Sphaerisporangium rubeum: one gene and its partner. Each later gene encodes a partner of the first gene's protein in a complex. Links are inferred from orthologs where the notes say so. Each region holds a gene or a part of one and is shown on either strand. Other genes may lie near its edges.

Region 1 (15,447 bases):
GGCCGGTCGTGTGCCGATCGGAGTCCACGTGACCCCGCCGTGCATGATCTGTTCTGTACGGTGGTGTCGTTTGGAACGGCGCCGACGCGATCGGATGGTGTACGGCGAATCCGGCGCCGTCGTACGGCGGTCGGCGTGGCTGGGACGGGTACCGGCTGACGTTTGTGGCCGAGTGTGGACAGTGGGGTCGGGTGGAGGTGGTTTCGTCGGTGCGGGTCGGCATGGTGGAGGGGTGTTGTCCGCCTTTCTCGATCTGGTTCTGCCGCAGAGCTGTGCCGGGTGTGCGCTGCCAGGTGCGGTGGTGTGTTCCGTCTGTGCCGAGGAACTGCACGCCGACCCCGCGCCGCGTCCACCCGTCCCCGCGCCACGTGGCATGCCGGAGTGCTGGTCGGCGGCTCCCTACCGCGGAGCCGCACGCGGACTGGTCCTCGCCTACAAGGAACGTGGCCGCACGGCCCTGATCCGGCCGCTGGCCGACGTTCTGGCCACGGTGCTGCTCTCTGTCCCGGCGTTACCTACCGGCCCGCTGACGCTGGTTCCTGTGCCGAGCGCGCGGTCGGCGGTGCGACGGCGTGGCCACGATCCCGTGGCCCGCCTCGCCGCGGCCACGGCCGCGCGACTCCGCACCCTCGGCCTCCCGGCATCCTGCACTCCCGCGCTCCGGCACCACCGCCGCGTCCGCGACCAGGCCGGCCTCACCGCCACCGAGCGCGCCGCCAACCTCTCGAACGCTTTCGCCGTACGCCGCCGCCGGCCCACCCGGCCTCCCGTCACGGCCGTCCTCGTCGACGACATCGTGACCACCGGCACCACCCTCACCGAAGCCGCCACCACCCTACGCCGCACCGGCATCCCCGTCCCCCTGGCGATCACCCTCACCGCCACTCCGCGCCTCCGCCGCTGACCGGCTGAGCGCCGTACGACGGCGCCGGATCCGCCGTACGACGTCCCGCCGCGTCGGCGCCGCTTCAATCGACTCCGAGGCGGAGCAAGTCCTGTGCGGCGCGCTTATGTCGGTGAGCTGCCTGTGGCGCGGTCTACTCCAACCTCCCGGCAAACGGGCCCTGTCTTTCGCGGTCTTGCCGCCATGTCCAGCTCGGCCTCAAGTACGCCGACGAGCCGGTCCGAAGTCTCTCCACGCGGAGATCTCGATCCGCCGTGCTGGTCTCTATCCGCCGTGCTGGTCTCTATCCGTCGCGCCGGTCTCCGATCCACCGCACCGGTCTCCCTTCTCCGGGCTGGTCTTCGTCCACGGCGCTGGTCTTCGTCCACGGCGCTGGTCTTCGTCCACGGCGCTGGTCTTCGTCCACGGCGCTGGTCCTCCTCCACGGCGCTGGTCTTCGTCCAGCGGCTGGCGGCGGGTGGTTGGAGGTGGAGGTTGGGGATCGGGGAGGTCACGGGTTGGCGACACGCCCGGGAAAAAAGGTGGATAGAAATCCTGGAGGTTACGAAAAGTAGTGGTTGGTGGGGTCGGGGGAGTGGCGGTGGGGGGACAGGTTGGTGGCGGGAGTGGTAGATGGCCTTGCTTGCAGGGGGAGTGAGGGGGTGGGGGTCGTACGGGGGTGGTGAGGGGGTGGGGAGTCAGGGGGAGTGGGGGGTGCGGTGGTTACGGAGGGTGGTGTTTGCGGTCGGGGGCGGGCTGACATTCGGGCCGGTAGCGACTAGCGTCTGAGCATGGCACCCGTTCGGGTCCGTGGTTGCGCCGGGCCGATCCCCTCTGGGGGACCAGCACGGCTAGCCGATGCCAGCCGCAGGCGAAACGGCCCACGTAAGGCGACTCTTCGTCGACCGATCACGGTGCGGCTTAGAGGTAAGTCCTGCCTTCCCGCAGGGACCAGATGTCCCTCGTCAGAAGAGAAGGGCAGTAGTGGCATGGAGCCGCGAACCCCTCAGCAGGCGGATGTGGGGACGAAGACCAGGTCGGCCGGACGGGTGCTCTCCTTTGCAGTCGAAACGAAGGGGGGCCTCTGAGTGGACATCATCGTCAAGGGACGGCACACCAGTGTGAGTGACCGGTTCCGTGATCACGTGACGACGAAACTGGCCAGGATCGAGCGACTGGACAGCAAACTCATCCGAGTGGATGTGGAGGTGTCCAAGCAGGCGAACGTGCGAGCACAGGACGAGCGAGAGCGGGTCGAGCTGACGATCCACTCGAAGGGACCGGCCATCCGTGCCGAGGCCTCGGCCGACGATCGGTTCGCGGCGCTCGACATAGCGCTAGGCAAGCTGGAGGGCCGACTCCGGCGGATCGCCGACCGGCGCAAGGTCCATCACGGCAACCACTGCCCCCCCTCGGTGGCCGAGCTGACCTCCGTCCTTGGCGATTCCTACACACCGCTGCCGGAGCCGATCCCCGCGGAGACCGACCGCTTCGCCGAGCCGGAGGAGGAGCGGCGGCGTTCCTCCGACGAGCCGGCTGAGCCGATCGTGCCGATCGAGATGGACGGCGACGGGCCGCTCGTCGTGCGCGAGAAGTTCCACAAGGCCGACCCGATGACCATCGACCAGGCGCTGCTGGAGATGGAACTCGTCGGTCACGACTTCTACCTCTTCCGTGACAAGGAGAGCGGCCATCCGAGCGTCGTGTACCGCCGCGTCGGTTACGCCTACGGCGTGCTGCGGCTGGACGAACCATAACCGTCACGTTCGATGATCCTCTCGACCATCCCCGTAGCCTCGGAACCCGTGTAAGGATGGTGGTTCCGACGGCGCGGGAGCGTCGCGCGGCAGGGACCGATCCCCCGGCGCGACCGGTTCCCCACGAGGAGGAGGCGTGACGCAGACCGACGAAACGGGCGGCCGTTCCGGGCGTGACGAGCCGATCCGCGTGCTGATCGTGGACGATCACGCGTTGATCCGGCGGAGCCTGGATCTCGCGCTGACCGCGGAGCCGGACATCGAGGTGGTCGGTGAGGCCGGCGACGGGCAGGAGGCGGTCGAGCTCGCGGACCGCCTCATGCCCGACGTGGTGCTGATGGACGTGCGCATGCCGCGGCAGAGCGGCATCGAGGCCACCAGGGCGATCAAGGCGTCGATGCCGAGTTCGCGCGTCATCATGCTGACCGTGAGCGACGAGGAGGAAGACCTCTTCGAGGCGATCAAGGCGGGGGCCACCGGCTACCTGCTGAAGGACGTCCAGATCGACGAGGTCCCCGACGCCGTGCGCGGTGTGCACGAGGGCCAGTCGCTGATCAACCCGGCCATGGCGGCCAAGCTGATCAGCGAGTTCGCCAACATGAGCCGCAAGGAGGCCGAACGGCCCCCGCAGCTCCCCGTGCCGCGGCTGACCGAGCGCGAGATGGAGGTCCTGCGCCTGGTGGCCAAGGGCATGAACAACCGCGAGATCGCCAAGCAGCTGTTCATCTCCGAGAACACCGTGAAGAACCACGTGCGCAACATCCTGGAGAAGCTCCAGCTGCACTCCCGCATGGAGGCCGTCGTCTACGCGGTGCGCGAGCGCCTCCTGGAGATCACCTGACGCTGCCGGCCGTGCCGCCGCTCTGCCGCAGAGCGGCGGCCAGGGCCGGAGCGAGCTCCGGGGTGGACAGTCGCTCGACCCGCACGTCGTCGCAGCCGACCCACGTCGCGGCCTCCCACAGCGCGAGAGCCATGGCCTCGGCGGCGCGCGTGCCGGAGCCGGGTTCGAAGCCGACGGTGCGGGCCACCAAAGTGGTGCCGCCGCGCGCGGGGTCGACCCGGCCGATGAGCCGGCCGCCGGCCAGGACCGGCATGGTGAAGTAGCCGTGGATGCGCTTGTCCTTGGGGACGTACGCCTCAAGGCGGTGGGTGAAGCCGAAGACGCGCTCGGTGCGCGCGCGGTCCCAGACCAGGGAGTCGAACGGCGACAGCGGCGTGGTGCGGTGCCTGCCGCGCGGCAGGGACGCCAGCGCCTCGGGGTCGGCCCAGGCGTTGGCCGGGCCCGCTCCTTTGCCGCGGGCCGCGGGCCAGCCGGCCACGGTGACCGGCACGAGACCCGCCGCGCCTGAAACCAGGGCCTCGTCGAGCAGAGCGGCGTGCGGCCCGCGCACCCGCACGAAGTCGACCAGGTCGGCCCGGGTCGCCACGCCGAGCGCGGCGCCTGCGATGCCGGTGAGCCGGGTGACGCACTCGGCGTCGGTGAGGTCCTCGGCGAGTAGTGCGGCGGGGACGGCGCGCTCGGCCGCCTCGTACACCCGCCGCCAGCCGACCCGGCGGGTGCAGACCACCTCGCCGATGTCCAGCAGGAACTCCACCGAGATCTTGACGTCGGACCAGTCCCACCAGGGCCCGCCGTTCTTGGCGCCGCCGAGGTCGGTGGTGGTCACCGGGCCTTCGTTCCTGACGCGGTCGAGCACCTTGTCGACGGACGGCGGCACCTCGTGCCAGCGGTAGCGCCGCTCGCGGAAGGCGCGGCGGCGGAAGGAGTAGAGCGGCCAGTGCTCGATCGGCAGCACACAGGCGGCGTGGCACCAGTACTCGAAGGCGGCGGCGGGCTCGTGCCAGTAGGCCCGCTCGACCGCGGGCCTGCCGACCGCGCCGAGCCGCGCGTAGGGGATCAGCTCGTGCGAGCGTGCGAGCACCGAGATGGTGTCGAGCTGGACGGCGGCGAGCCGCCGCAGCATCGCGGCCACCCCACCCCGGCGGGAGTCGGCGCCGAGGAACCCCTGAGCACGCAGGATGGCGCGGCGGGCCTCGTCGGCGGTCAGCTCGATCACGGAAGCGGGGAGGACGGTCGGCATGACCCGATGCTAGGACCCGCCACCGACGAAAACGCCGGGAGGCGGGACCGGTCGGAGCGGCGGCCGGCCGTGCCGGAAGCCGGGGCCGGTGGAACGGCGGCCGGCTGTGCGGTGCAAGGGGCCGCCGGTGAGAGGACCGGTCAGTGTGTGCCGCGCTCGAACGGGGAGTGGTGTTCCTGTACGGCGATGTCGCGCGGCGCGTCCTCGATCACGTCGGAGAAGATGTCGAAGATCAGAGCGAGGACGCCGCCGATCGCGGTCACGCCGACGCCGACCCAGAACAGGAACCAGTTGGGGCCGATGGTCAGCGCCACACCGCCGATGGTGAAGCCGAGGAGGATCACGGTGACGGCGAGCCACGAGGTGGGCCGGCCCGCGTGGGACTGACCGCTGTGTGCCTGCTGCGCCGGTGCGCTGTCGGCCATGCTTGACTCCTTGTCCGCGTTCATACGGCGGTGCCGGTCGGCGGCACGCCGGGGCGAAAGGTTCGCGCCCCTTCACCGTCGCACGATATCCAACGTCCCCGCCGGTCGGCGCGGCCGTACCCGTCCGTAATGCCCCTGTACCCGCCGTTCAGCCACGACGGGTCGCGCCACACGGTCCGGACAGCGTGATTGACGGTGGCTGTGCGGGGTGGTGAAACCGCCTACCATGGCTAGCAGGAACCATGTCTCGTCCTCATTGTCCCGGCCGTCGGGCCGAGGTGCATAGCTGCGAGGAGCTTTACGAAAAGTGCCAGCCATTCTCGACAGAATTCTTCGCGCCGGCGAGGGCAAGGTCCTGCGTAAGCTGAAGCGGATCGCCGAGCAGGTCAACTCGATCGAGTCCGACTTCACCAGCCTCTCCGACGCCGAGCTCCGCGCGCTCACCGCCGAGTTCAAGCAGCGCCACGCCGACGGGGAGTCCCTGGACGACCTGCTCCCCGAGGCGTTCGCGACGGTGCGCGAGGCCGCCCGCCGTGTGCTCGGTCAGCGCCACTTCGACGTGCAGATCATGGGTGGCGCGGCCCTCCACCTCGGCAACATCGCCGAGATGCGCACCGGTGAGGGCAAGACCCTGACCTGTACGCTGCCGGCGTATCTCAACGCCATTTCCGGCAAAGGCGTCCACGTCATCACGGTGAACGACTACCTCGCCAAGCGTGACGCCGAGACCATGGGCCGCGTCCACCGCTTCCTCGGGCTGGAAGTCGGCGTGATCCTGGCCAATATGCCGCCGGACGAGCGCCGCAAGCAGTACAACGCGGACATCACCTACGGCACGAACAACGAGTTCGGCTTCGACTACTTGCGCGACAACATGGCCTGGACGCTGGAGGAGTGCGTACAGCGCGGCCACAACTTCGGCATCGTCGACGAGGTCGACTCGATCCTCATCGACGAGGCCCGCACCCCGCTGATCATCTCCGGTCCCGGCGAGCAGTCCGGCAAGTGGTACCAGGAGTTCGCCAAGATCGTGCCGAGGCTCCGCCGCGGCGTCGAGGGCAAGGACGGCGAGGACAGCACCGGCGACTACATCGTCGACGAGAAGAAGCGCACCGTCGGCGTCCTGGAGGCCGGTGTCGAGAAGGTCGAGGACTGGCTCGGCATCGACAACCTCTACAAGCCCGAGCACACCCACCTGGTCGGCTTCCTCAACAACGCCATCAAGGCCAAGGAGCTGTACCGCAAGGACAAGGACTACATCGTCGTCGACGGCGAGGTCCTCATCGTCGACGAGTTCACCGGACGCGTCCTGCACGGCCGCCGCTACAACGAGGGCATGCACCAGGCCATCGAGGCCAAGGAAGCCGTCAAGATCAAGGACGAGAACCAGACCCTCGCCACGGTCACCCTGCAGAACTATTTCCGGCTCTACACCAAGCTCGCCGGCATGACCGGCACGGCCGTCACCGAGGCCAACGAGTTCCACCAGACGTACAAGCTCGGGGTCATCCCCATCCCGACCAACCGGCCGATGATCCGCCGCGACCAGGCCGACGTGGTGTACAAGAGCGAGGACGCCAAGTTCACCGCCTGCGTGACCGACATCAAGGAGCGGTACGAGAAGGGCCAGCCGGTCCTCGTCGGCACCACCTCGGTGGAGAAGTCCGAGAAGCTCTCCAAGATGCTGAAGCGTCTCGGCGTGGCCCATGAGGTGCTGAACGCCAAGAACCACGCGCGTGAGGCGGCGATCATCGCCGAGGCCGGCCGCAAGCAGGCCGTGACCGTGGCGACCAACATGGCGGGCCGCGGCACCGACATCATGCTCGGCGGCAACCCCGAGTTCCGTGCGGACGTCGAGCTGCAGCAGCGCGGCCTGTCGCCGTCGGAGACCCCCGAAGAGTACGAGAAGGCGTGGCCCGAGGCGCTGGAGAAGGCCAAGGAGGCCGTGAAGGCCGAGCACGACGAGGTCACCGAGCTCGGCGGCCTGTACGTCCTCGGCACCGAGCGTCACGAGTCGCGGCGCATCGACAACCAGCTCCGCGGCCGGTCCGGCCGCCAGGGTGACCCGGGTGAGTCCCGGTTCTACCTGTCGCTCGAGGACGACCTCATGCGGCTGTTCAACTCCGCCAGGGTCGAGATGATCATGACGCGGCTGAACATCCCCGAGGACGTGCCGATCGAGTCCGGCATCGTCTCCAAGGCCATCGCGTCGGCGCAGCACCAGGTCGAGCAGCAGAACTTCGAGATCCGCAAGAACGTCCTCAAGTACGACGAGGTCATGAACCGCCAGCGCAAGGTGATCTACGCCGAGCGGCACCGGGTCATGGAAGGCGCGGACCTGCACGAGCAGGTGCGCGGCTTCATCGGCGAGGTCGTCGAGGAGTACGTCAGGGCCGCCACGACCGAGGGCTTCGCCGAGGAGTGGGAGCTCGACAAGCTGTGGAAGGCGTTCCAGCAGCTCTACCCGATCTCGATCACCGTCGACGAGCTCATCGAGAGCGAGGCCGGCGGCGAGCGTGACGCGCTGACCGCGCAGGCCATCATCGACCGGGTCACCGCCGACGCGCTCGCCGCGTACGACCGGCGCGAGGAGCAGTACGGCGCGGCGGCCATGCGTGTCTTCGAACGGCAGGTCATCCTCACGGTGATCGACCGCAAGTGGCGCGAGCACCTGTACGAGATGGACTACCTGCAGGAAGGCATCTCCCTGCGGGCCTACGCGCAGCGCGATCCGCTGATCGAGTACCAGCGCGAGGGTTTCGACATGTTCACCGCGATGCTCGACGGCGTCAAGGAGGAGTCGGTCGGTTACCTGTTCAACCTGGAGATCCAGGTGCAGGACGACCCGATCGTCCAGGACGAGACGCCGCAGGACGCCGTGTCCGCGCCGGTCAGCGAGACCGAGGCCATCATCGCCAAGGCGCTGCGCCGTCCGCAGCGTCCCTCCGAGATGATCTACACCGCGCCTGGTGAGAGCGGCGAGGTGGAGCAGACCCGTGTCCGCACCACCTCCGCCGACCGCGCCGCGTACGGCAACGTCGAGCGCAACGCGCCGTGCCCCTGCGGCTCCGGCAAGAAGTACAAGCGTTGCCACGGCGACCCGAAGAACGCCAACGTCTGACCGGACGTGACCGAGGACAGGCGTCTCCCCGCACGGGGAGGCGCCTGTCGTGCGTCCAGGCCGGCGCCGGTCCACCGGCGGCCGGACATATCGGCTTTCAGGGCCTGCCGTGCGGTGCTCAGGCGGTCTCGAAGTCGGTGCACAGCCAGTGGACGCGGCGGCGTTCCAGGCGGAGCGCGAGGACGCGGCTGCGGTCGCCGCAGTGCACGAGCACGCAGAACTCGATGACGTCGTCCCGTGGCCAGGTGACGTGCGGCCGTCCCACCAGCACGCGCCGCCGGGTGTGGATCATGTGGCCGGCCCGCACCAGCTCACCGTAGGCCCGGTCGGTGAACCGTCCCGACACCACCCCGGCCGGCCGCCGTCCCGACAGCACCTCGGCCACGGCCTGCGCGAACCCCCGCAGTGCACGCTCGCTCGGCGGCCCGCCGCCGGTGGCGAACGCGCCGGCGGGACCGGCGGCGGGAGTCGCGGCGTGCTTCGCGGCGGCAGGCGCGGGGCCGCGGCGGGGGTGCCGCTCGTAGGCCGGCTCCGCGGTGGGGAGGGTCAGTCTCTCCGGATCGGGTCGGGACATCGGACGCTCCGCTGGGTGGGGGATTCGTGACCCTTCATGGAGTAGCCGGACGTTGCCGCTGATACGCCGGCGCGCCAACTTCTCGAGAAGATCCCGGGCTCCAGGGTGTCATTCAGTGCCGGGTGCACGTGGCAGGTTCCGAGGTGCGGGTGCACGTGGCAGGTTCCGAGGTGCGTTCCAGCGCCGGGTGGACGTAGCAGGGGTTCCGAGGTGCGTCTCCGTGCTCCGGGTCACGTCCCGGGCTCTGAGGTGCGTTCTCGTGCGGGGTTCTCGTCGAGGTCGGCGTCGGGTTCGCGGCCGGGGGTGAGGATGTTCAGGCGCCTGATCAGGAAGCTGAAGACCACGTAGTACACGACGGCGTACACGACACCGATGAGCATGATCATGCCGAAGCCGTCGGTGTTGGACTTGGTGGCGTTGAGTGCCGCGTCGATGGCCCCCGCGGAGAACGTGAAGCCGAGATGGCCGTCCAGCGCCGCGACCAGCGCCATCGACACCCCGGTGAGCAGCGCGTGGATCACGAAGAGCAGCGGCGCCACGAAGATGAACGCGAACTCGATCGGCTCGGTGATCCCGGTGACGAACGCCACGAGCGCCGCCGAGATCAGGATGCCGCCGGCCGCGCGCCGCCGCCGTGGCGGCGCGGCCCGCCACATGGCCACCGCGGCGGCCGGCAACCCGAACATGATGACGGGGAAGAAGCCCGCCATGAACTCCCCGGACCCGGGGGCTCCTTGCAGGTAGCAGGTCAGGTCCCCGGCGAAGGCCTTGCCGCCGGCCGTGCAGTCCGGCACCTGGAACCACACGATCGAGTTGAGGAAGTGGTGCAGCCCGAACGGGATCAGCAGCCGGTTGGCGACCCCGTAGATCCCGGCCCCCACGGTGGAGTGCTCGGCCAGCCACCGTCCGAACCCGGTCATCCACTCGCCGACCGGCTGCCACGCCAGGCCGAACACCACGCCGATGAGCAGCGCCGCGAACGCCGTGACGATCGGCACGAACCGCCGTCCGCCGAAGAACGCGAGCCAGGTCGGCAGCTTGATCCGGTGGTACCGCTGGTACAGCAGCGCCGCGGTGATGCCGATGACGATGCCGCCGAGCACCCCGGTCGGGTTGCCGGCCGCCAGGTCGATCACCTCGGCCGTCCGGCCGTCCGCGCCGGCCACGGTCCGCGCGACCCGCTGGTGCACGGCGAACCCGGGGTCGGCGTCGAAGAACAGCAGCCGGGACACCCGGTCGAACACCAGGTAGCCGATCAGCGCGGCGAGCGCCGTCGAGCCGTCCGACCGGCGCGCGAACCCGACGGCGACGCCGATGGCGAACAGCAAGGGGAGGTTGTCGAACAGCACGCCTCCCGCGCCGCCGACGACCTCCGCCACCTTGTCGAGCGCCGTGTTGTCCGTGCGGCCGAGCAGGTCGTCCTGGCCGAGCCGCAGCAGCAGGCCGGCCGCGGGGAGCGCGGCGATCGGCAGCATGAGGGAACGTCCGATGCGGGACAGCACCGCCATCACGGCGGCCCGGGCCGAGGAAGCGGCCGGCGGGGCCGTGTCCGCCGAAGAGGTGCTCATCGGCTTCCTCCGGGTGAGACGAGGGGAGGACTCAGCCCCGCCTGGCAGGGATCTCCAGCACGGTGCGGAGCTGGTACCGGTCGGCGCGGTAGGTCGAGACGCCGAACTCCACGCAGACGCCGGCGGCGAACGACCTGCGCTGCAGCAGCAGCACGGCCCCGCCGCGCGGCATGCCGAGCAGGTCGGCGTCGCCGGGGTCGGCGATGCCGCCGTCGATGGTCAGCTCCCCGGCGTCGAGCACCACCCCGTGCCGCGTCTCCAGCAGCGCGTACAGGGAGCGGCCGGTCAGGTCGTGCGAGCCGAGGTCGGGGGCGAACGACACGGGGATGTGGGCCCGCTCGACGCACAGCGGGTCGCCGTCGGCGGTGCGGAGCCGTTCGATGAAGTGGACGGCCTCGCCGGGCTGGATGCCGAGTTCGCGTGCCAGGTGCGCACTGGCACGGACCACCCGCCGGTCGAGGTCGCGTGAGCCGGGTTCCATGCCGCGGGCCCGCATGTCGTCGCTGAACGAGGTGAGGCGGAGCGCCATCTCGATCTTCGGCCGGGCCACGAAGGTGCCTTTGCCGGCCACGCGGTGCAGGCGTCCCTCGGTGACGAGCTGGTCCACGGCCTGGCGTACCGTCATGCGTGACAGGCCGAAACGCTGGCACAGCTCTCGTTCGGAGGGGATCGCCGCGCCGATGGACAGCTCGTCGCCGTCGATGAGGTCGAGCAGGATCTCGCGGAGCTGGAAGTACTTCGGCACCGGGCTGTCGGGGTCGATCCGGGCCACCGATCCCTCCCCTCTCGATCTCGTCGGCGGGATGCGTTAGGGTTTGTGCTGGTCTAGTCCGGACTAGACCACAGCTCGGAAACGAGTGTCAACGTACGGACCGGCGACGGATCGATAACGGGCCGATCTCGCCACCCGCAGCCGGAGGACGGGCACGCATGACGACCAAGATGCGCAGTGAGATCGCCGAGCAGCCGGCCGCGCTGAGGGCCACGCTGGACGCGCTGCTGCCCCGGGTGGGGGAGGTCGAGGCGATCGCCGCGCGTACCCGCCACCTGGTGTTCGTCGCGCGCGGCACCTCCGACAACGCGGCGGTGTACGGCCGCTACCTGGTCGAGGCGTACGCGGGCCGCCTCGCCGCGCTCGCCGCGCCGTCCATCGCCACCACCTACAAGCGCAGGATCGACCTGTCCGGCGCGCTCGCCGTCGGCCTGTCGCAGTCGGGCCGCACCGAGGAGATCGTCGAGACCCTCGCCTGGGCCAAGGACTGCGGCGCCGCCACCGTGGCGATCACCAACGGCGGCGAGGGATCGCCGCTCGCGCAGGCCGCCGACCTCGCGCTGTGCACCGTGGCCGGCGCCGAGGAGGCCGTTCCGGCCACCAAGACCTACACGACCCAGCTCGCCGCGCTCGCCGTGCTGGCGCTCGGCCTCGGCGCCGGCGTCGAGGCCGGCGACCTGGCCCGGGTGCCGGACGCCGTCGAGGAGCTGATCGCCGACCCCGGTGACCTGGACGCCGTCGTCGAGGGCCTCGCCGGGGTGCAGGGTGTCGTGGTGTCGGGCCGCGGCATGGCGTTCTCCACGGCCCTGGAGACCGCGTTGAAGCTCAAGGAGGCGTGTTACCTGCACGCCATGGGCCTGTCGTACGCCGACCTGCTGCACGGCCCGATCGCCGTGGTCGACCGCGACACCCCCGCGCTGCTGGTCGCCGCAGGGGAGGGGCCGACGCTCCCCGGCACCGTCGCGCTCGCCAGGCGCGTGACCGGGGCCGGCGCCGCCGCGTACGCCGTCGGCGGCGGCGCGGAGCTCGCGGGGGCCGCCACCGCGTCGCTCAACGGCCCGGCGCTGCCGGAGTGGGTGGCCCCGATGGGGCTGATCGTGCCGGGTCAGCTCCTCACCGAGGCGCTGGCCCGCCGGCTCGGGTACGACCCCGACTCCCCGCGCGGCCTCAACAAGGTCACGCAGACGCAATAGCCTTTTCTTCCCGGCACGCGGGAGCACCCGAGGCGGTGCGACGAGGAGGACGACATGTCTGCTGACGCGAACGCGATCATCGCCGGGCTCGGCGGAGCCGGCAACATCATCGAGATCGAGCCGTGCATCACCCGCCTGCGCACCGAGGTCCGCGACGCCGCCAAGGTCGACCAGGCCGCGCTGCGCGCCGCCGGCGCGCACGGCGTGATGGCGGCGGGTAACGTCGTGCAGGTCGTCGTGGGGCCGGACGCCGACACGCTCGCCTCGGACATCGACGACATCATCGGCTGAGACCTCAAGGCCGTGACCACTGTCCTCGCGCCGGTGACCGGGAAGGTCATCGGGCTGGCCGCGGTGCCGGACCCGGTGTTCTCCGGGGGGCTGGTGGGGCCCGGCACGGCGATCGACCCGCGCCGCGCCGAGGGTGAGGCGCTGGCGCCGCTCGACGGCACCGTGCTGAAGATCCACCCGCACGCGTACGTGATCGTGGGGCCCGACGGCCGAGGGGTGCTGGTCCACCTCGGCATCGACACGGTGCGGCTGCGGGGGGAGGGGTTCCGGGTGCTGGTACGCGAGGGGGAGACCGTCGCGGCGGGGTGTCCCGTCGTGGTCTGGGACCCGGCGGTGGTCGAGGCGGCCGGTCTGTCGCCGGCGTGTCCGGTGGTGGCGCTGGAGGCCCGGCCCGAGGCGCTGCGTACGCTGGCGGCCGGAGTGGTGCGCGCCGGGGAGGAACTGTTCCGGTGGGACTGACGGAGCCGCCTCTTTTGTTGAGGCCGGGTATCAAGGCGTAATGAAAAACAACCCTGTCGAGGAGGAACCGTGCCTGAGCGCAAGGTGGTAGTGGAGTCGGAGGTCGGCCTGCACGCGCGGCCGGCCGCGACGTTCGTGCAGACCGCGGCGAAGGCGGCCATCGACGTCACCGTCGCGCGTCCCGGCGGCACGCCGGTGAACGCCAAGAGCATCCTGTCCATCCTGGCGCTGGATGTCCGCAGCGGCGAGACCATCGTGATCCACGCCGAAGGTGAGGACGCCGACCGGCTGCTGGACGAGCTCGCCGCCATCGTGTCGGTTCCCTGAACACACGATGACGACGCTCACCGGGGCAGGAGTCAGCCCGGGGACCGGGTACGGCGCGGCGTTCCTGCTACGGTTCAAGATCGCCGAGCCGGCCGCCGGGTCGCGGCACGACGGCGACCCGGTCGCCGAGACGGCCAGGGCCGAGGCCGCAGTCGCGCGGGTCGCCGCCACGCTGGAGGAACGCGGCGTGGCCTGCGGGGGAGAGGCCGAGGAGGTCCTGCGGGCCCAGGCCATGATGGCGCTCGACCCCGAGCTCAGCGCGGACGTGGCCGGCCTGATCGACGCCGGGGTCGCCGCCGAGCGCGCCGTGTACGACGCGTTCCTGCGGTTCCGTGACGTCCTCGCCGAAGGCCGCGGGTACGTCGCCGAGCGGGTGGCCGACCTGGACGACGTGCGGGATCGGGTGATCGCCGAGCTGACCGGTGTGCCGATGCCGGGCCTGCCGGGGGAGGCCGAGGCGCCGTACGTGCTGGTCGCGCATGACCTGTCCCCCGCCGACACGGCCACGCTGTCCAGGGACGTGGTGGCGGCGTTCGTCACCGAGCGAGGCGGGCCGACCAGCCACACCGCGATCCTGGCCCGCGCCATGGGGGTGCCGGCCGTCGTCGCCTGCCCCGGAGCGACCAGCATCGCCGAAGGCACCATGGTTTTGGTGGACGGCACCGCCGGTGTGATCATGGTCGGGCCGGACGAGGCGGAGGTGCGGACCCGGCTGAACGGCTCCGCACCCGGCGCGGGACCCGTGGAGACCGGCCGAACCTCCACCGGTACGGCACGCACCCCCGCCGCACCCGCGCGCACCGCCGACGGACGCCGCGTGCCGCTGCTCGCCAACATCGGCGGGCCCCGTGACGTCGCCGCCGCGCTGGACAACGGCGCGGAAGGCGTGGGGCTGTTCCGCACCGAGATGCTGTTCCTGGACCGGGAGGACTCGCCGTCGCTGGAGGAGCAGGTGGCGGTGTACCGCGAGGTCTTCGAGGCCTTCCCCGGCGCACCCGTGGTCGTCCGCGTCCTCGACGCCGGCGCCGACAAGCCCCTGCCGTTCCTGCGTCCCACGGGGGACGAGCCCAATCCGGCCCTGGGGGAACGCGGCATCCGCCTGTTCCGCACCTACCCCGACGTCCTCACCACCCAGCTCCAGGCGCTGGCCCGCGCTGCGGAGGACACCAGCCCTCTGCTCCAGGTCATGGCCCCCATGGTGGCGACCGCCGACGAGGCGGCGTGGTTCACCGCACTGGCCCGCGAGGCCGGTCTCGCCGGCGCCGGTGTCATGATCGAGGTCCCCGCCGCCGCGCTGCGGGCCCACGACCTGGCCGGACAGACCGCCTTCTTCTCCATCGGCACCAACGACCTGTCGCAGTACGCCTTCGCCGCCGACCGCGAGCTCCCGTCCCTGGCCCCGCTGCACGCACCCTGGCACCCCGCTCTGCTCGACCTCATCGCGCTCACGGCGGCGGCAGGCATCCCCACGGGGGTCTGCGGCGAAGCCGCCGCGGACCCCGCGCTGGCCTGCGTGCTCACGGGCCTCGGCGCCACGACGCTGTCCATGACGCCGACGGCCGTCCCCTGGGCCAGGGCCGCACTGGCCGGCCACACCGTCGCTCAGTGCGAGGCCGCCGCGGCCGCCGCACGCCGTGCCGCTGCTCCCGAGGACGCACGGGAAGCGGCCCTCGTCCACTTGCCGGGACTCGCCGAGGCCGTGGACGCTCCCGCGGATCCCGTGGCGCGCGGAGAGGCGGGCCCGAGCTGACGGTCGCCGTGCTCGCAGGCGACGCGCGCTCCGACCGACCGTCCGCGACCGGCGCCTGCCACGAGCGAGCCCTTACGGCCGCACCAGCGGACGAAGGCCCGGCGCGGCTTCTCCGTGGATGTCACCTGGACCGGGACGGCGAGAGGCTCGGTGGGGGGATCGATCTCCTGCAGGTACCCGTTCGCCAGCAGCCAGCTCACCGGTACCTCCGGGTTGCCCTGCGGCGCCTCCGGAATGTACTTGCTG
Region 2 (14,974 bases), 290 kb from region 1 along the record:
AGACCGTCGACATCATCGGCATCAAGGAGAAGAGCACCACGACCACCGTCACCGGTGTCGAGATGTTCCGCAAGCTCCTTGACGAGGGCCGGGCCGGTGACAACGTCGGTCTGCTCCTGCGCGGCATCAAGCGCGAGGACGTCGAGCGCGGCCAGTGCATCATCAAGCCGGGCACGACCACCCCGCACACCGAGTTCGAGGCGCAGGTCTACATCCTGTCCAAGGACGAGGGCGGCCGCCACACGCCGTTCTTCAACAACTACCGCCCGCAGTTCTACTTCCGCACCACGGACGTGACGGGCGTCGTGACCCTGCCGGAGGGCACCGAGATGGTCATGCCCGGTGACAACACCGAGATGACCGTCCAGCTCATCCAGCCGATCGCGATGGAGGACGGTCTCAAGTTCGCCATCCGTGAGGGTGGCCGCACCGTCGGTGCCGGCCGCGTCACGAAGATCATCAAGTAGTTCGACCGCGGGTCGGCGGCCGGGCTCGGGAGACCGGGACCGGCCGCCGCACCACGAGGGGGCCACCTCAGGGCGGCCCCGGAGCCCACAGCGGGCCCGCACCCCGGGCCAGGCCGTGATCTCGCAGCAGGCTCGTTCCTGATGGCCGAGACGGCTGCAAGATCACGGAGGCATGCGCGTCCGGGTCACCGCACAGGTGGGACACGCCAAAGCGGCACAGGCCGCACGAAACTTGTTGGACGACAGCGAAGGACACCGAGGCCACTATGGCGGGACAGAAGATCCGCATCCGGCTTAAGGCCTATGACCACGAGGTCATTGACGTCTCGGCCAAGAAGATCGTCGAGACGGTGACGCGTACCGGCGCGAAGGTCGCGGGCCCGGTGCCGTTGCCGACCGAGAAGAACGTGTACTGCGTCATCCGCTCGCCGCACAAGTACAAGGACAGTCGCGAGCACTTCGAGATGCGCACGCACAAGCGGCTGATTGACATCATCGACCCGACGCCGAAGACCGTCGACTCGCTCATGCGTCTCGACCTCCCCGCCGGCGTCGACATCTCGATCAAGCTCTGAGGGAACGCACTGACATGGCTAAGCAGATCAAGGGCGTCCTGGGCAAGAAGCTCGGCATGACCCAGGTCTTCGACGAGGGCAACCGGATCGTCCCGGTCACCGTCGTCGAGGCCGGTCCGTGCGTGGTGACCCGTGTCCGCACTGAGGACAGGGACGGCTACTCGGCCGTCCAGCTCGGCTACGGGCAGGTGGACCCGCGCAAGGTGAACAAGCCCCTGGGTGACTACCTGCGTAAGCACGACATCACCCCGCGCCGCTACTTCACCGAGATCCGGACCCCGGACGCCTCCGACTACGAGATCGGCCAGGAGCTCCTCGCCGACACCTTCGAGGCCGGCCAGTTCGTGGACGTCACCGGCAAGAGCAAGGGCAAGGGCTTCGCCGGTGTCATGAAGCGTCACGGCTTCAAGGGCCTCGGCGCCTCGCACGGCACCCAGCGCAAGCACCGTTCGCCGGGTTCCATCGGCGGGTGCGCGACCCCCGGCCGCGTCTTCAAGGGCGTGCGCATGGCGGGCCGCATGGGCAACGTCCGCACTACCGTCCAGAACCTCAAGGTGCACGCCGTGGACGCCGAGAAGGGCATCATCCTGATCAAGGGTGCGCTCCCCGGTGCCAACGGCAGCCTCGTTCTCATTCGCACCGCCGCCAAGAAGGGGGCCGACAAGTGAGCACCACCATCGACGTCCTCGACCCGGCCGGCGCGAAGACCGGGACGGTCGAGCTGCCGGAGGCCGTCTTCGGCGCCAAGGTCAACATCCCGCTGATCCACCAGGTCGTGGTCGCGCAGCTCGCCGCTCGCCGGCAGGGCACGCACAAGACCAAGACCCGTGGCGAGGTCCGCGGCGGCGGCAAGAAGCCGTACCGCCAGAAGGGCACCGGCCGGGCCCGCCAGGGTTCGACCCGCGCGCCGCAGTTCACCGGCGGTGGCGTCGTCCACGGCCCGGTGCCGCGCGACTACTCCCAGCGGACCCCGAAGAAGATGAAGGCCGCCGCGCTGCGCGGAGCCCTCAGCGACCGGGCGAACGGCGGCCGTGTGCACGTCGTCAGCGGCCTCGTCGACGGGGACACCCCGAAGACCCGCGCGGCCATCACGGCCCTGCGCAAGATCTCCCAGGCCCGCAGCGTTCTCGTCGTCCTCGACGAGAACGACGAGCTGTCCTGGCTGAGCCTGCGCAACGCCCCGGAGGTCCACCTCCTGTCGGCGGGCCAGCTCAACACCTACGACGTGCTCGTCCACGAGGACGTCGTGTTCACCCGCGAGGCGTACGACCAGGTCGTCGCCCGGCTGAGTGACAGCGGGAAGGAAGAAGCCTGATGGAGAAGATCACCGACCCGCGTGACGTCATCATCAAGCCGGTCGTCTCCGAGAAGAGCTACGGCCTGATCGACGAGCACAACAAGTACACGTTCCTGGTGCGCAAGACGGCCAACAAGACGCAGGTGAAGATCGCCATCGAGCAGATCTTCGGCGTCAAGGTCACGGGCGTCAACACGATCAACCGCCAGGGCAAGCGCAAGCGGACCCGGTTCGGCTACGGCCAGCGCCCGAGCACCAAGCGGGCCATCGTCAGCCTCGCCGAGGGCGACCGGATCGACATCTTCGGCCCGGTCGGCTGACCCCTTCCGCACCGCACCGCATCACTGATTGAAGGATGAACGAAAAAGATGGGCATCCGTAAATACAAGCCGACGACACCCGGTCGTCGCGGCGCGAGCGTCTCGGACTTCGCCGAGCTCACGCGCAGCACGCCGGAGAAGTCGCTGCTTGCCCCCTTGCACAGCAAGGGCGGCCGCAACGTCCACGGCCGGGTGACCGCGCGTCACCAGGGCGGCGGGCACAAGCGCGCGTACCGGATCATCGACTTCCGGCGGCACGACAAGGACGGCATCCCGGCCAAGGTCGCGCACATCGAGTACGACCCGAACCGCACGTCGCGCATCGCGCTGCTTCACTACGCGGACGGCGAGAAGCGTTACATCCTCGCCCCCACCGGCATCAAGCAGGGCGACCGCATCGAGAACGGCCCCGCGGCCGACATCAAGCCGGGCAACTGCCTGCCGCTGCGCAACATCCCGACCGGTACCTTCATCCACGCCGTGGAGCTGAAGCCCGGTGGCGGTGCCAAGCTCGGCCGTTCGGCCGGCGCGCAGATCCAGCTCCTGGCCAAGGAAGGTCAGCTCGCCACGCTGCGCATGCCCTCGGGTGAGATGCGCCAGGTCGACGTGCGCTGCCGCGCCTCGGTCGGCCAGGTGGGCAACGCCGAGCAGGCCAACATCAACATCGGTAAGGCCGGCCGTAACCGCTGGAAGGGCAAGCGTCCGACCGTCCGCGGTGTCGCGATGAACCCGGTCGACCACCCGCACGGTGGTGGTGAGGGCAAGACCTCCGGTGGTCGCCACCCGGTGAACCCCAAGGGCAAGCCCGAGGGCCGCACCCGCCGTGCCAACAAGGCCAGCGACCGGCTGATCATCCGTCGGCGGAGCAAGAAGAAGCGGTAGGAGCAGCGTAAATGCCACGTAGCCTTAAAAAGGGTCCTTTCGTTGACGACCACCTGATGAAGAAGGTGGACACGCAGAACGAGAAGGGCACCAAGAACGTCATCAAGACGTGGTCGCGGCGCTCCATGATCGTGCCGGACATGCTCGGCCACACGATCGCCGTCCACGACGGCCGCAAGCACGTCCCGGTGTTCGTCACCGAGTCGATGATCGGCCACAAGCTGGGCGAGTTCGCGCCGACGCGGACCTTCCGCAGCCACGTCAAGGAAGACCGGCGTAGCCGGCGGTAAAGCGCCTTCAGGAAACGAGGAGTAAGCGATGGAAGCCAGGGCTCAGGCGCGGTTCGTCCGTGTCACGCCCCAGAAGGCCCGCCGTGTGGTGGACCTCATTCGCGGGCTGCCCGCTTCGGAGGCGCAGGCCGTGCTGCAGTTCGCCCCCCAGGCGGCGAGCGAGCCGATCTACAAGGTGCTGTCGAGCGCGGTCGCGAACGCCGAGCACAACTACAAGCTCGATCGCGAGACGCTGGTCGTGAGCCGCGCGTGGGTGGACGAGGGGCCGACGCTGAAGCGGTTCCGTCCCCGCGCGCAGGGTCGTGCCTATCGGATCAACAAGCGGACGAGCCACATCACTGTGATCGTCGAGTCCCGGCCCGAGGGCCAGGGCAGGCCGAAGGGAAGGACCCGCTAGTGGGCCAGAAGGTTAACCCGCACGGGTTCCGACTCGGCATCACGACCGACTTCAAGAGCCGGTGGTACGCCGACAAGCTGTACAAGTCGTACGTCGCCGAGGACGTCGCGATCCGCCGCATGCTGCAGAAGGGCATGGAGCGGGCCGGCATCTCCAAGGTCGAGATCGAGCGCACCACCGACCGTGTCCAGGTCGACATCCACACCGCCCGGCCGGGCATCGTCATCGGCCGCCGCGGCGCCGAGGCGGACCGCATCCGTGGCGACCTCGAGAAGCTGACCAAGAAGCAGGTCCAGCTCAACATTCTCGAGGTCAAGAACCCCGAGGTCGACGCTCAGCTCGTCGCCCAGGGCGTGGCCGAGCAGCTGTCCAGCCGGGTGTCGTTCCGGCGGGCCATGCGCAAGGCCATGCAGTCGGCGATGAAGAGCGGCGCCAAGGGCATCCGTGTCCAGTGCTCCGGTCGTCTCGGCGGCGCCGAGATGTCGCGGTCGGAGTTCTACCGCGAGGGCCGTGTGCCGCTGCACACCCTTCGCGCGGACATCGACTACGGCTTCTACGAGGCCCGCACCACCTTCGGCCGCATCGGCGTGAAGGTGTGGATCTACAAGGGTGAGGCCCCGACCAGCCGCGCCGAGCGTGAGGCCCAGGCGGCCGGCGCGCGGGCCGGCCAGCGCCGGGACCGCACCGACCGTCCGCAGCGCGGCGGCCGTGGCGCCGGTGGCGGCCGTGGCCGTGACGGCGGCGGCCCCCGTGGTGGCGGCCGTGGCCCGCGGACCGAAACCCCCGCGCCCGCTGGGGCGTCCGAGAGCGGCCCGGCCGAGCAGCCGGGTGCTGAAGGGAGCTGACCATGCTGATCCCGCGCAGGGTCAAGCACCGCAAGCAGCACCGGCCTGACCGCAGTGGCGCCGCCAAGGGCGGCACCAGGGTCACGTTCGGTGAGTTCGGCATCCAGGCGCTTGAGCACCACTACGTGACCAACCGCCAGATCGAGGCCGCGCGTATCGCCATGACCCGGCACATCCGCCGTGGCGGCAAGGTGTGGATCAACATCTTCCCCGACCGCCCGCTGACCAAGAAGCCGGCCGAGACCCGCATGGGTTCCGGTAAGGGTTCGCCGGAGTGGTGGATCGCGAACGTCAAGCCGGGTCGCGTGATGTTCGAGCTGTCCGGTGTGTCCGAGCCGGTGGCCCGTGAGGCCCTCCGGCGCGCGATGCACAAACTCCCGATGAAGTGCCGGTTCGTCAAGCGCGAGGTCGAGGTCTGATGACGCGCGTGATCAAGGACGTCCGGACTGTGAAGCGTGAAGTGGGTGAGGCGTGATGGCCAAGGGCCTGACCGCCGGTGAGCTGCGGACTTCTGACCAGGACGAGCTGGTGCAGAAGCTCAAGGAAGCCAAGGAGGAGCTGTTCAACCTCCGCTTCCAGGCGGCGACCGGTCAGTTGGAAAGCCACGGTCGGCTCCGCGCCGTCCGGCGCGAGATCGCCCGTATCTACACCGTGATGCGCGAGCGCGAGCTCGGCATCGTCACGGTCGAGAAGGAGCCGAGCGATGGCTGAGACAACAGAGACCACCAAGCAGGCGCGGAACTACCGCAAGACCCGTGAGGGTCTGGTCGTCAGCGACAAGATGGACAAGACCGTCGTCGTCGCCGTCGAGGACCGCGTCAAGCACCCGCTGTACGGCAAGGTCATCCGCCGTACGACCAAGTACAAGGCCCACGACGAGGGCAACACCTGCGGCGTCGGCGACCGCGTGCTCCTGATGGAGACCCGGCCGCTGTCCGCCACCAAGCGGTGGCGGGTCGTGGAGATCCTCGAGCGGGCCAAGTAAGTCGCTCAGGCGGGTCCCGCGAGGGGCTCGCCGGAGCGTCACCCCCGTCACCGGCGCGGCCGGTGACGGGCGCATGAGACCAGAATCTAGTTCCGCCAGGCTCAGAGAATGAGAACCGGCGTGACACACGGGAGTTGACGTGATCCAGCAGGAGTCGCGGCTCAAGGTCGCCGACAACACGGGTGCCAAGGAGATCCTGTGCATCCGGGTGCTCGGCGGCTCGGGTCGGCGCTACGCGGGTATCGGCGACATCATCGTCGCGACGGTGAAGGACGCCCTTCCCGCCGCGGGTGTCAAGAAGGGTGATGTGGTCAAGGCTGTCGTGGTGCGCACCGCCAAGGAGCGCCGCCGCCCCGACGGCTCCTACATCCGCTTCGACGAGAACGCCGCGGTCATCATCAAGGACAGCGGTGACCCTCGGGGCACGCGTATCTTCGGTCCGGTGGGTCGCGAGCTGCGCGAGAAGAAGTTCATGCGCATCATCTCGCTCGCGCCGGAGGTGTTGTAAATGCCGAAGCTGCATGTGAAGAAGGGTGACCTCGTCCTGGTCATCGCCGGTAAGGACAAGGGTGCCAAGGGCCGTGTGATCCAGGCGCTGCCGCGGGAGGACCGCGTCATCGTCGAGGGTGTCAACATGGTCAAGAAGCACTCCAAGGTGACCCACCAGGGTCCGCGCGGCGCCAAGGAAGGCGGCGTGCAGACCATGGAGGCCTCCATCCACGTGAGCAACGTCAAGAAGCTCAAGGATGAAGAGAAGAAGGACGACAAGCCCGCCAAGAAGGCCGCCAAGGCCGACGAATCGGGTGAGGACAACTGATGACCGCCACCACTGAGACCAGGCCCGCGCCTCGCCTCAAGGAGCGTTACCGCGCGGAGATCGCCGACAAGCTCCGCGAGCAGTTCGGCATCGAGAACGCCATGCAGATCCCCCGGCTCACCAAGATCAAGGTGAACATGGGTGTCGGCGAGGCGGCTCGGGACTCCAAGCTGATCGAGGGCGCCGTCCGCGACCTGACCGCCATCACCGGTCAGAAGCCGGCCGTCGCGCACGCGCGCAAGTCCATCGCGCAGTTCAAGCTGCGTGAGGGCATGCCCATCGGCGCGCACGTGACGCTGCGCGGCGACCGCATGTGGGAGTTCCTCGACCGGCTGCTGTCGCTGGCCCTCCCGCGTATCCGTGACTTCCGCGGCCTTTCCCCCAAGCAGTTCGACGGCAACGGGAACTACACCTTCGGCCTGACCGAGCAGGTGATGTTCCACGAGGTCGACCAGGACAAGGTGGACCGCCAGCGGGGCATGGACATCACGGTCGTGACCACCGCGACCGACGACGACCAGGGCCGGGCGCTGCTCAAGCTTCTCGGCTTCCCGTTCAAGGACGCGTAAGTGGCCGGGACGGCTGAGATTCGCGAAAGGAAGGCCTGATGGCCAAGAAGTCCCTGATCGCCAAGGCGGCGCGCAAGCCGAAGTTCGGCGTCCGGGCCTACACCCGGTGCTCGCGGTGCGGGCGGCCTCGCGCCGTCTACCGCAAGTTCGGCCTGTGCCGCGTGTGCTTCCGTGAGATGGCGCACCGCGGCGAGCTGCCGGGCATCACCAAGTCGAGCTGGTAGACCCCGCGCGGGCTCCTCTTGCAGGGGCGGCGTCACGAGAGCCCCCTCCGGGAGGGGCCCGCACGGTGCCGGCCGCACATCGAAGAAGACATATCAACCGGGTGCCGCACACGCGGCGCCCACGACCACACCGTAGGTCCCATGCGGGAAACCGCGGTGAGGAGGGCCACCGGCCATGACGATGACCGACCCGATCGCGGACATGCTTACGCGTCTGCGAAACGCGAATTCGGCGTATCACGACACCGTGAACATGCCGTACTCGAAGATCAAGGCGCACATCGCCGAGATCCTCCAGCAGGAGGGCTACATCCAGTCCTGGTCCGTCGAGGACGCCAAGGTCGGGAAGAACCTCGTGGTGGAGCTCAAGTTCGGGCCTACGCGTGAACGGTCCATCGCGGGCCTGCGCCGGGTTTCCAAGCCCGGTCTGCGGGTCTATGCAAAGAAGGACAACCTGCCCAAGGTCCTGGGCGGTCTCGGCGTCGCGATCATCTCGACGTCCGGTGGCCTCATGACCGACAAGCAGGCCGGCAAGCGTGGTGTGGGCGGGGAAGTCCTCGCCTACGTTTGGTGACGAGGGGAGGCACAACAGCATGTCGAGAATTGGACGGCTGCCCATCCCCGTACCGAACGGTGTCGATATCACCATCGACGGCCGGGCTGTCACGGTCAAGGGGCCGAAGGGCACACTTTCGCACACCGTTGCGGAGCCGATCGAGGTCGGTCGCGGCGACGACGGGAACATCACCGTCTCCCGCCCGAACGACGAGAACAAGGTCCGCGCGCTGCACGGGTTGTCCCGCACGCTGATCGCCAACATGGTGGACGGCGTGACCAAGGGGTACAGCAAGACGCTGGAGATCCACGGCGTCGGCTACCGCGTCCAGGCCAAGGGCCCGACGCAGCTGGAGTTCTCGCTGGGCTTCAGCCACCCCGTGATCGTCGACGCCCCTGAGGGCGTGAGCTTCCGCGTCGACCGGCCGACCCTGTTCCACGTGGACGGCATCGACAAGCAGAAGGTCGGCGAGGTCGCGGCGAACATTCGCAAGCTGCGCAAGCCCGACCCCTACAAGGCCAAGGGCGTGCGGTACCAGGGCGAAGTGATCCGCCGCAAGGTCGGAAAGGCTGGTAAGTAGTCATGGCCTTCACCAAGATCGCCAAGCACAGGGCCGCGCGCGCTCTCTCGCGCTCGCGCCGTCACCGCCGCGTCCGCAAGAAGGTCGTCGGCTCGGCGGTTCGTCCGCGTCTGGTCGTCAACCGTTCCGCGCGGCACCTGTTCGTGCAGATCGTCGACGACACCGCCGGTCACACGCTGGTGAGCGCGTCCACCCTGGACTCCTCCCTGCGCACCGCCGACGGCACCAAGACCGACAAGGCGAAGAAGGTCGGCGAGCTCCTCGCTCAGCGGGCCAAGGCCGCCGGGATCAACGCCGTCGTGTTCGACCGCGGCGGCAACCGCTACGCGGGCCGCATCGCGGCGCTCGCGGACAGCGCCCGTGAAGGCGGGCTGGAGTTCTGATGTCTCCGGCCAGCAACGTGACCAAGAGCAATGAGGAGAGGAACCACTGATGGCTGCAGCTCCGCGTCGCGGCGCCGGCGGCGGTGGTGAGCGGCGTGACCGTCGCGACGATCGCCGCGGTGGTGCCGCAGACAAGGGCGTCTCGTACATCGAGCGCGTCGTGAAGATCAACCGGGTGGCCAAGGTCGTCAAGGGCGGCCGGCGCTTCAGCTTCACCGCCCTGGTCGTCGTCGGCGACGGCAACGGCCTGGTCGGTGTCGGCTACGGCAAGGCCAAGGAGGTGCCCGCGGCGATCGCCAAGGGTGTCGAAGAGGCCAAGAAGCACTTCTTCAAGGTGCCGCGCATCCAGGGCACCATCCCGCACACCTCGCAGGGCGAGGACGCCGCGGGTGTCGTGCTGCTGCGTCCGGCGTCCGCCGGTACCGGTGTCATCGCCGGCGGCCCGGTGCGCGCCGTGCTGGAGTGCGCCGGCATCCACGACGTGCTGTCGAAGTCGCTCGGCTCCGACAACCCGATCAACATCGTCCACGCCACCGTGGCGGCTCTGAAGGGCCTCAGCAGGCCCGAGGAGATCGCGGCGCGCCGTGGGCTCCCGATCGAGCACGTGGCCCCCGTACGCATGCTCAAGGCCCGCGCCGAGGGCATCGCCGAGGCCGCGGCAGCCGCCAAGGCGGTGAGCTGACCGATGGCGCGTCTTCGGATCACCCAGGTCCGGTCCAAGATCGGTGGCAAGCAGAACCAGCGCGACTCGCTTCGCTCGCTGGGCCTGAAGCGGATCGGCGACGTCGTCGTCAAGGAGGACCGCCCCGAGGTCAGGGGACAGGTCGCCAAGGTGACGCACCTCGTCGTGGTTGAAGAGGTCGAATAGTCATGGCTAACGCAGAGAACAACGAGCGTCCGCTCGGTATCCACGACCTGCGGCCGGCCAAGGGAGCCAACCGCGCCAAGGTCCGCAAGGGCCGCGGCGAGGCCTCCAAGGGCAAGACCGCCGGTCGTGGCACCAAGGGCACCAAGTCCCGTTCCAAGGTCCCTCTCGGCTTCGAGGGCGGCCAGGTTCCGCTCCAGCGGCGGCTGCCGAAGCTCAAGGGCTTCTCCAACGCGCTGTTCAAGACGACCTATCAGGTCGTGAACCTGGACAAGCTCGGCGAGCTGTTCCCCGACGGCGGAGACGTCACGGTGGACACCCTCGTGGAGCGTGGCGCGGTACGCAAGAACCAGCCGGTGAAGGTCCTGGGAACCGGCGACATCTCGGTGGCGTTGAACGTGCGAGCGCACGCTTTCTCCGCCTCCGCGAAAGACAAGATCGCTGCGGCCGGTGGCTCCGTCACCGAGTTGTAGGCGGTGCAGTGCGAGGCGCGGAGGATCACTGTGAGCCTCCGCGCCCGTAGTGCGTTAGAGTGCGCTGGACAGAGGGGCTGTCCAGGGTTCATTGATCAGAGATGTGCCGATGGATCACTCCCAGACCTTCGCTGACCCAAACCGCCTGAAAGGCGCGCAGGAGGGGCCGTGCTGACCGCGATTACCCGGGCGTTCCGTACGCCCGACCTGCGCAACAAACTGCTGTTCACGCTAGGAATCATCGCGTTGTTCCGGCTGGGCTCGGTGCTTCCGACGCCCGGCGTGCACACGACCAACGTCGAGCAGTGCTTGAAAGAGGCGCAGGCGAGCGACGCCGCCAACATCTACGGCATGGTGCAGTTGTTCAGCGGTGGCGCACTGCTGAAACTTTCCGTGTTCGCACTCGGAATCATGCCGTACATCACCGCGAGCATCATCCTTCAGTTGCTCACCGTGGTGATCCCGCGCCTGGAGGCCCTGAAGAAGGAGGGGCAGGCCGGTAACGCCAAGATCACGCAGTACACGCGTTACCTGACCATCGGCCTCGCGGTCCTCCAGTCGACCGCGTTCGTCGCGCTGGCCCGCACCGGGCAGCTCTTCCCGAACTGCCGCCAGTCCGTCCTGGTGAACCAGGACGTCTTCACCATCGTGACCATGGTCATCACCATGACCGCCGGCACCTCGGTGATCATGTGGCTCGGTGAGCTCATCACCGACCGCGGCGTCGGCAACGGCATGTCGATCCTGATCTTCACTCAGGTCATCGCCGTCTTCCCGTCCGAGCTGCTGAACATCTTCCGCCAGAACGCCTTCACCTTCGTCGTGGTGATGGTGGTCGGAGTGTTCATGATCGCGGCGGTCGTGTTCGTGGAACAGGCGCAACGCCGCATTCCCGTGCAGTACGCCAAGCGCATGGTGGGACGCCGCATGTACGGCGGCACGTCCACCTACATCCCGCTGAAGGTGAACCAGGCGGGCATCATCCCCGTCATCTTCGCCTCCTCGCTGCTGTACCTCCCGCAGCTCGTGGTGTCGCTCTTCGGCCAGCAGCAGAACCCGAACGCCGTCGTCGAGTGGCTGGCGCAGAACCTCGTCACCGGCGACCACCCGGTGTACATGATCACGTTCTTCGTGCTGATCATCTTCTTCACGTACTTCTACGTGTCCATCACCTTCAACCCCGTTGAAGTCGCGGACAACATGAAGAAGTACGGTGGATTCATCCCAGGCATCCGTCCGGGACGGCCGACCGCCGAGTACCTCAGCTACGTGCTCATGCGGTTGACCGCCCCCGGCTCGCTCTACCTCGGCCTGATCTCCATGGTCCCGATCATCGCTCTGGCGGTGGCGGGTGCGAGCCAGAACTTCCCGTTCGGAGGCACGAGCATTCTGATCATGGTTGGAGTTGGGCTGGACACCGTGAAGCAGATCGAGAGCCAGCTGCAGCAGCGGAACTACGAGGGCTTCCTCAAGTAGTGCGCCTCGTCCTGGTCGGGCCCCCCGGAGCGGGCAAGGGGACACAGGCCCAGTTCATCGCATCGAACCTGTCCATCCCGAAGATTTCGACAGGTGACATCTTCCGTGCCAACGTGTCGGGCGGCACGGAACTCGGCAAGCTTGCCAAGGAGTACATGGACCGTGGAGACCTCGTGCCCGACGAGGTCACCATCGCCATGGTCCGCGACCGCCTCGCGAAGCCGGACGCGCAGGAGGGCTTCCTGCTGGACGGCTTCCCGCGGAACGTGCCGCAGGCGCAGACGCTGAACAAGATGCTGGCCGAGTTCGGCACCTCGCTCGATCTCGTCCTCGAGCTCGTCGTCGACGACGAGGAGGTCGTACGGCGGCTGGCGGGGCGCCGCACCTGCCGTTCCTGCGGCAAGGTGTGGCACGTGGTGTTCGATCCCTCCTCCAAGGAGGGGGTGTGCGATGTCTGCGGTGGCCAGTTGTTCCAGCGCGACGACGACCGCGAGGAGACGATCCGCCACCGGCTGGTCGTCTACCAACAGCAGACCGCGCCGCTGATCTCGTTCTACGCCGACGAGGGCATCCTGCACGGGGTGGACGCGACCGGCCCGGTGGAGGAGATCACGCAGCGCGCGATGCAGGTCCTGCGTCGTTTCGCCGACTGATCGAGTTCGCCGGCAGACAGAGAAGTTCGTTGGCCTACGCCACTTCTGGGGTGATACTCCAGGGGTGGCGTTCGCCGTGTTGGGGGACAATCGGGGGAATCGCGACGCCTGCCCAGCCGTTGAACCCGCCCAGGGGGTGCCACTTCAGTGTTCAAGAAGAACAAGCACGGAATCCAGGTCAAGACGCCTGAGCAGCTCGGCAAGATGCGGGCCGCGGGTCTGGTGGTCGGACGCACGCTCGAACTGCTGCGGACGTCGGCGCGTCCCGGCATGACTCCGCTGGACCTGGACGCCATCGCCGAGAAGGCCATCCGCGACGAAGGCGCCGTGCCGTCCTTCAAGGGCTATCAGGGCTTTCCCGCGACCATCTGCGCGTCGGTCAACGACGAGGTGGTCCACGGCATCCCGGGGGACCACCGGCCGCTGCGCGAGGGCGACATCCTGTCCATCGACTGCGGTGCCATCCTCGACGGCTGGCACGGCGACTCGGCCATCACCGTGGCCGTCGGCGAGGTCGACCCGGCGCTCACCGAGCTGATGCGCGTCACCGAGGAGGCCATGTGGCGCGGCATCGCGGCCCTGGCCGTCGGCCGGCACCTGTCGGACGTCGGGCACGCGGTCGAGAAGTACGTGCGCTCTCAGGGCCGTTACGGCATCCCGCACGAGTACGGCGGCCACGGCATCGGCACCGAGATGCACATGGACCCGTGGGTGGCCAACCACGGCAAGCCCGGCCGGGGTCCGAAGCTGGAGGCCGGCATGTGCTTCGCCATCGAGCCGATGGTGAACCTCGGCACCGAGCGCACCAGGGTGCTCGCCGACGACTGGACCGTCGTCACCGTCGACGGCAAGCCCTCGGCGCACTTCGAGCACAGCGTCGCCGTGACCGATAATGGGCCTTGGGTGCTTACTGCCCTTGACGGGGGAGAGGCACGGCTCACCGAGTTGCTGGGAGGGCGAGCCGGTTCCTGAGGCGCGGCGGGTCGTCAGGCCCGCGTCGCCTGTCTTGGGGACGGTCGCATGCGCGTCAGGGAGTTGAGGTGTGATGGCGGCGGCACCGGAGATGCGGGCGTCGGACGGCGACCGGGACAGGGTGGCCGGTGAGCTGCGCGAGCACGCCGCGCAGGGCAGGCTCACCATGGAGGAGTTCAGCGAGCGGCTGGAGCTGGTCTACCAGAGCCGCACGTACGGCGAGCTGCAGAGGATCACCTCCGACCTGCCGAGCACCGACCTCGCCGCCACGCCGGCGAAGGCCGAGGCGCCGGCGCGGGCCGGCCGTGACGACGCCGTTCGCAAAGGGCTCAAGGCCGCCTGGGGGTCGTGGGCCATGGTGGTGGCGATCTGCACGGTCATCTACCTGATGACCAGCCCTGGCGACTACTTCTGGCCCATGTGGGTCGGGGGGCCGTGGGGGGTGATCCTGCTCATCGGCTCGATCTTCGGCTTCGACATGAGTCATCATCCTCCGAACAAGGAACAGTGATTTCGAAGCGTCCTAATGTGTCGTTGTGCACGTTCGGCGGTGAGTGTGTATTCGTACGCAGATCGGTGGGTCACGGCTTCCTAATGTGAGCGCTGTCCGGAAACGAGCGGCACCGCTCACCGGGCACGGGGAACCGTCCTCGATTCCCGAGGACGCTCGCAACCAGGAGGAACCGTGCGAAACCTTCGCAACCTGCTCGTCAGCACCGCCCTCGCCGGGTCGCTGGCGGCGGGGCTCGCCGCCGTCACCGCTCCCGCCGCCTCGGCGTCGGCCGCGGGGACGAGCGGCACCGCCGCGGCGCAGTCCTCGCGCCACTTCTTCGGCCCGATCCACTCCCGCTTCGGCAGGGGCGAGGACTCCGGCGACCGGTCGTACTTCAAGGGCTACTGGACCAAGTCGGACGGCCGTTACTGGTTCTACGGCAGCCTGTTCGACCGCGACCACGACCGTGACTACAGCTACGTGTGGTTCCGCTGGCACGACGACCGCGGCTTCCACACCAAGTACTACAAGACGTTCGGCCGGCTGAACTTCAGCAAGTTCGGCGGCTTCCGCAAGAGCGACGGCTTCGACGACTTCGACATCCGTGTGTGCGAGGGCGACGACCGCTTCGACGACTGCGGTGGCTACAAGGACGTCTTCTAGACCTGGAGGAGGGTCCACCGTCCGGTCTCCGCGAGGGGGTGTCGGACGCGGGGGTGAGATTTGGGGATCAGAGCGGGCGCTCGGGGGAGCGTCCGCTCTTTCTCCTTTTCACAGGCAATGGACACAGGCTTTACCACTCATGGCCAGTTTCCCGGTTTGTAGCCGGGTAGCTGATCTGTAGCGGAGGGGAGT

What was found.
Region 2: the proteins of secA (region 1) and secY are in contact, whole or in part, in a crystal structure (PDB 3DIN), measured with the Thermotoga maritima proteins. The link is inferred for Sphaerisporangium rubeum from one-to-one orthologs. Residues at the interface, in WP_004082002.1 of Thermotoga maritima: Glu261, Ala262, Arg263, Lys300, Ala301, Arg302, Thr303, Ile304, Ile305, Leu323, Tyr324, Asp325, Pro326, Val329, Ser330, Tyr333, Ile336, Lys340, Phe345, Val349, Glu363, Phe364, Tyr374, Ser375, Gly376, Gly377, Glu393, Ile395, Thr482, Ser483; in WP_004081795.1 of Thermotoga maritima: Glu108, Gly109, Glu110, Glu111, Ala236, Glu237, Arg238, Arg239, Ile240, Thr241, Ile242, Gln243, Tyr244, Ala245, Arg246, Arg247, Val248, Thr249, Gly250, Arg251, Arg252, Val253, Tyr254, Gly256, Ala257, Ser258, Thr259, Tyr260, Leu261, Pro262.

The regions. Positions count from the first base shown.
Region 1 is NZ_JACHIU010000001.1:1,736,395-1,751,841, forward strand. What follows is about bases 5,132-8,467. They hold secA (preprotein translocase subunit SecA), read left to right. Parts: upstream 5,132-5,453; coding sequence 5,454-8,267; downstream 8,268-8,467. Other genes in these bases: BJ992_RS07515 (HGxxPAAW family protein), read right to left, coding at 5,132-5,146; BJ992_RS07525 (Rv3235 family protein), read right to left, coding at 8,386-8,467. In the rest of the region: BJ992_RS07495 (ComF family protein), read left to right, coding at 302-904; hpf (ribosome hibernation-promoting factor, HPF/YfiA family), read left to right, coding at 1,972-2,640; BJ992_RS07505 (response regulator), read left to right, coding at 2,777-3,481; BJ992_RS07510 (winged helix-turn-helix domain-containing protein), read right to left, coding at 3,474-4,721; more of BJ992_RS07515, read right to left, coding at 4,862-5,131; more of BJ992_RS07525, read right to left, coding at 8,468-8,841; BJ992_RS07530 (PTS transporter subunit EIIC), read right to left, coding at 9,072-10,409; BJ992_RS07535 (UTRA domain-containing protein), read right to left, coding at 10,441-11,181; BJ992_RS07540 (SIS domain-containing protein), read left to right, coding at 11,340-12,374; BJ992_RS07545 (PTS sugar transporter subunit IIB), read left to right, coding at 12,429-12,665; BJ992_RS07550 (PTS glucose transporter subunit IIA), read left to right, coding at 12,678-13,124; BJ992_RS07555 (HPr family phosphocarrier protein), read left to right, coding at 13,194-13,451; ptsP (phosphoenolpyruvate--protein phosphotransferase), read left to right, coding at 13,459-15,201. UniProt on the Escherichia coli protein: Required for protein export, interacts with the SecYEG preprotein conducting channel.
Region 2 is NZ_JACHIU010000001.1:1,440,227-1,455,200, forward strand. What follows is about bases 9,985-12,847. They hold secY (preprotein translocase subunit SecY), read left to right. Parts: upstream 9,985-10,693; coding sequence 10,694-12,001; downstream 12,002-12,847. Other genes in these bases: rpmD (50S ribosomal protein L30), read left to right, coding at 9,985-10,055; rplO (50S ribosomal protein L15), read left to right, coding at 10,058-10,525; BJ992_RS06270 (adenylate kinase), read left to right, coding at 12,001-12,654; map (type I methionyl aminopeptidase), read left to right, coding at 12,802-12,847. Outside these bases: tuf (elongation factor Tu), read left to right, coding at 1-467; rpsJ (30S ribosomal protein S10), read left to right, coding at 734-1,042; rplC (50S ribosomal protein L3), read left to right, coding at 1,057-1,710; rplD (50S ribosomal protein L4), read left to right, coding at 1,707-2,357; rplW (50S ribosomal protein L23), read left to right, coding at 2,357-2,659; rplB (50S ribosomal protein L2), read left to right, coding at 2,708-3,541; rpsS (30S ribosomal protein S19), read left to right, coding at 3,553-3,831; rplV (50S ribosomal protein L22), read left to right, coding at 3,860-4,228; rpsC (30S ribosomal protein S3), read left to right, coding at 4,228-5,073; rplP (50S ribosomal protein L16), read left to right, coding at 5,076-5,492; rpmC (50S ribosomal protein L29), read left to right, coding at 5,548-5,784; rpsQ (30S ribosomal protein S17), read left to right, coding at 5,777-6,058; rplN (50S ribosomal protein L14), read left to right, coding at 6,198-6,566; rplX (50S ribosomal protein L24), read left to right, coding at 6,576-6,875; rplE (50S ribosomal protein L5), read left to right, coding at 6,875-7,444; BJ992_RS06230 (type Z 30S ribosomal protein S14), read left to right, coding at 7,483-7,668; and 8 more genes. UniProt on the Escherichia coli protein: The central subunit of the protein translocation channel SecYEG. Consists of two halves formed by TMs 1-5 and 6-10.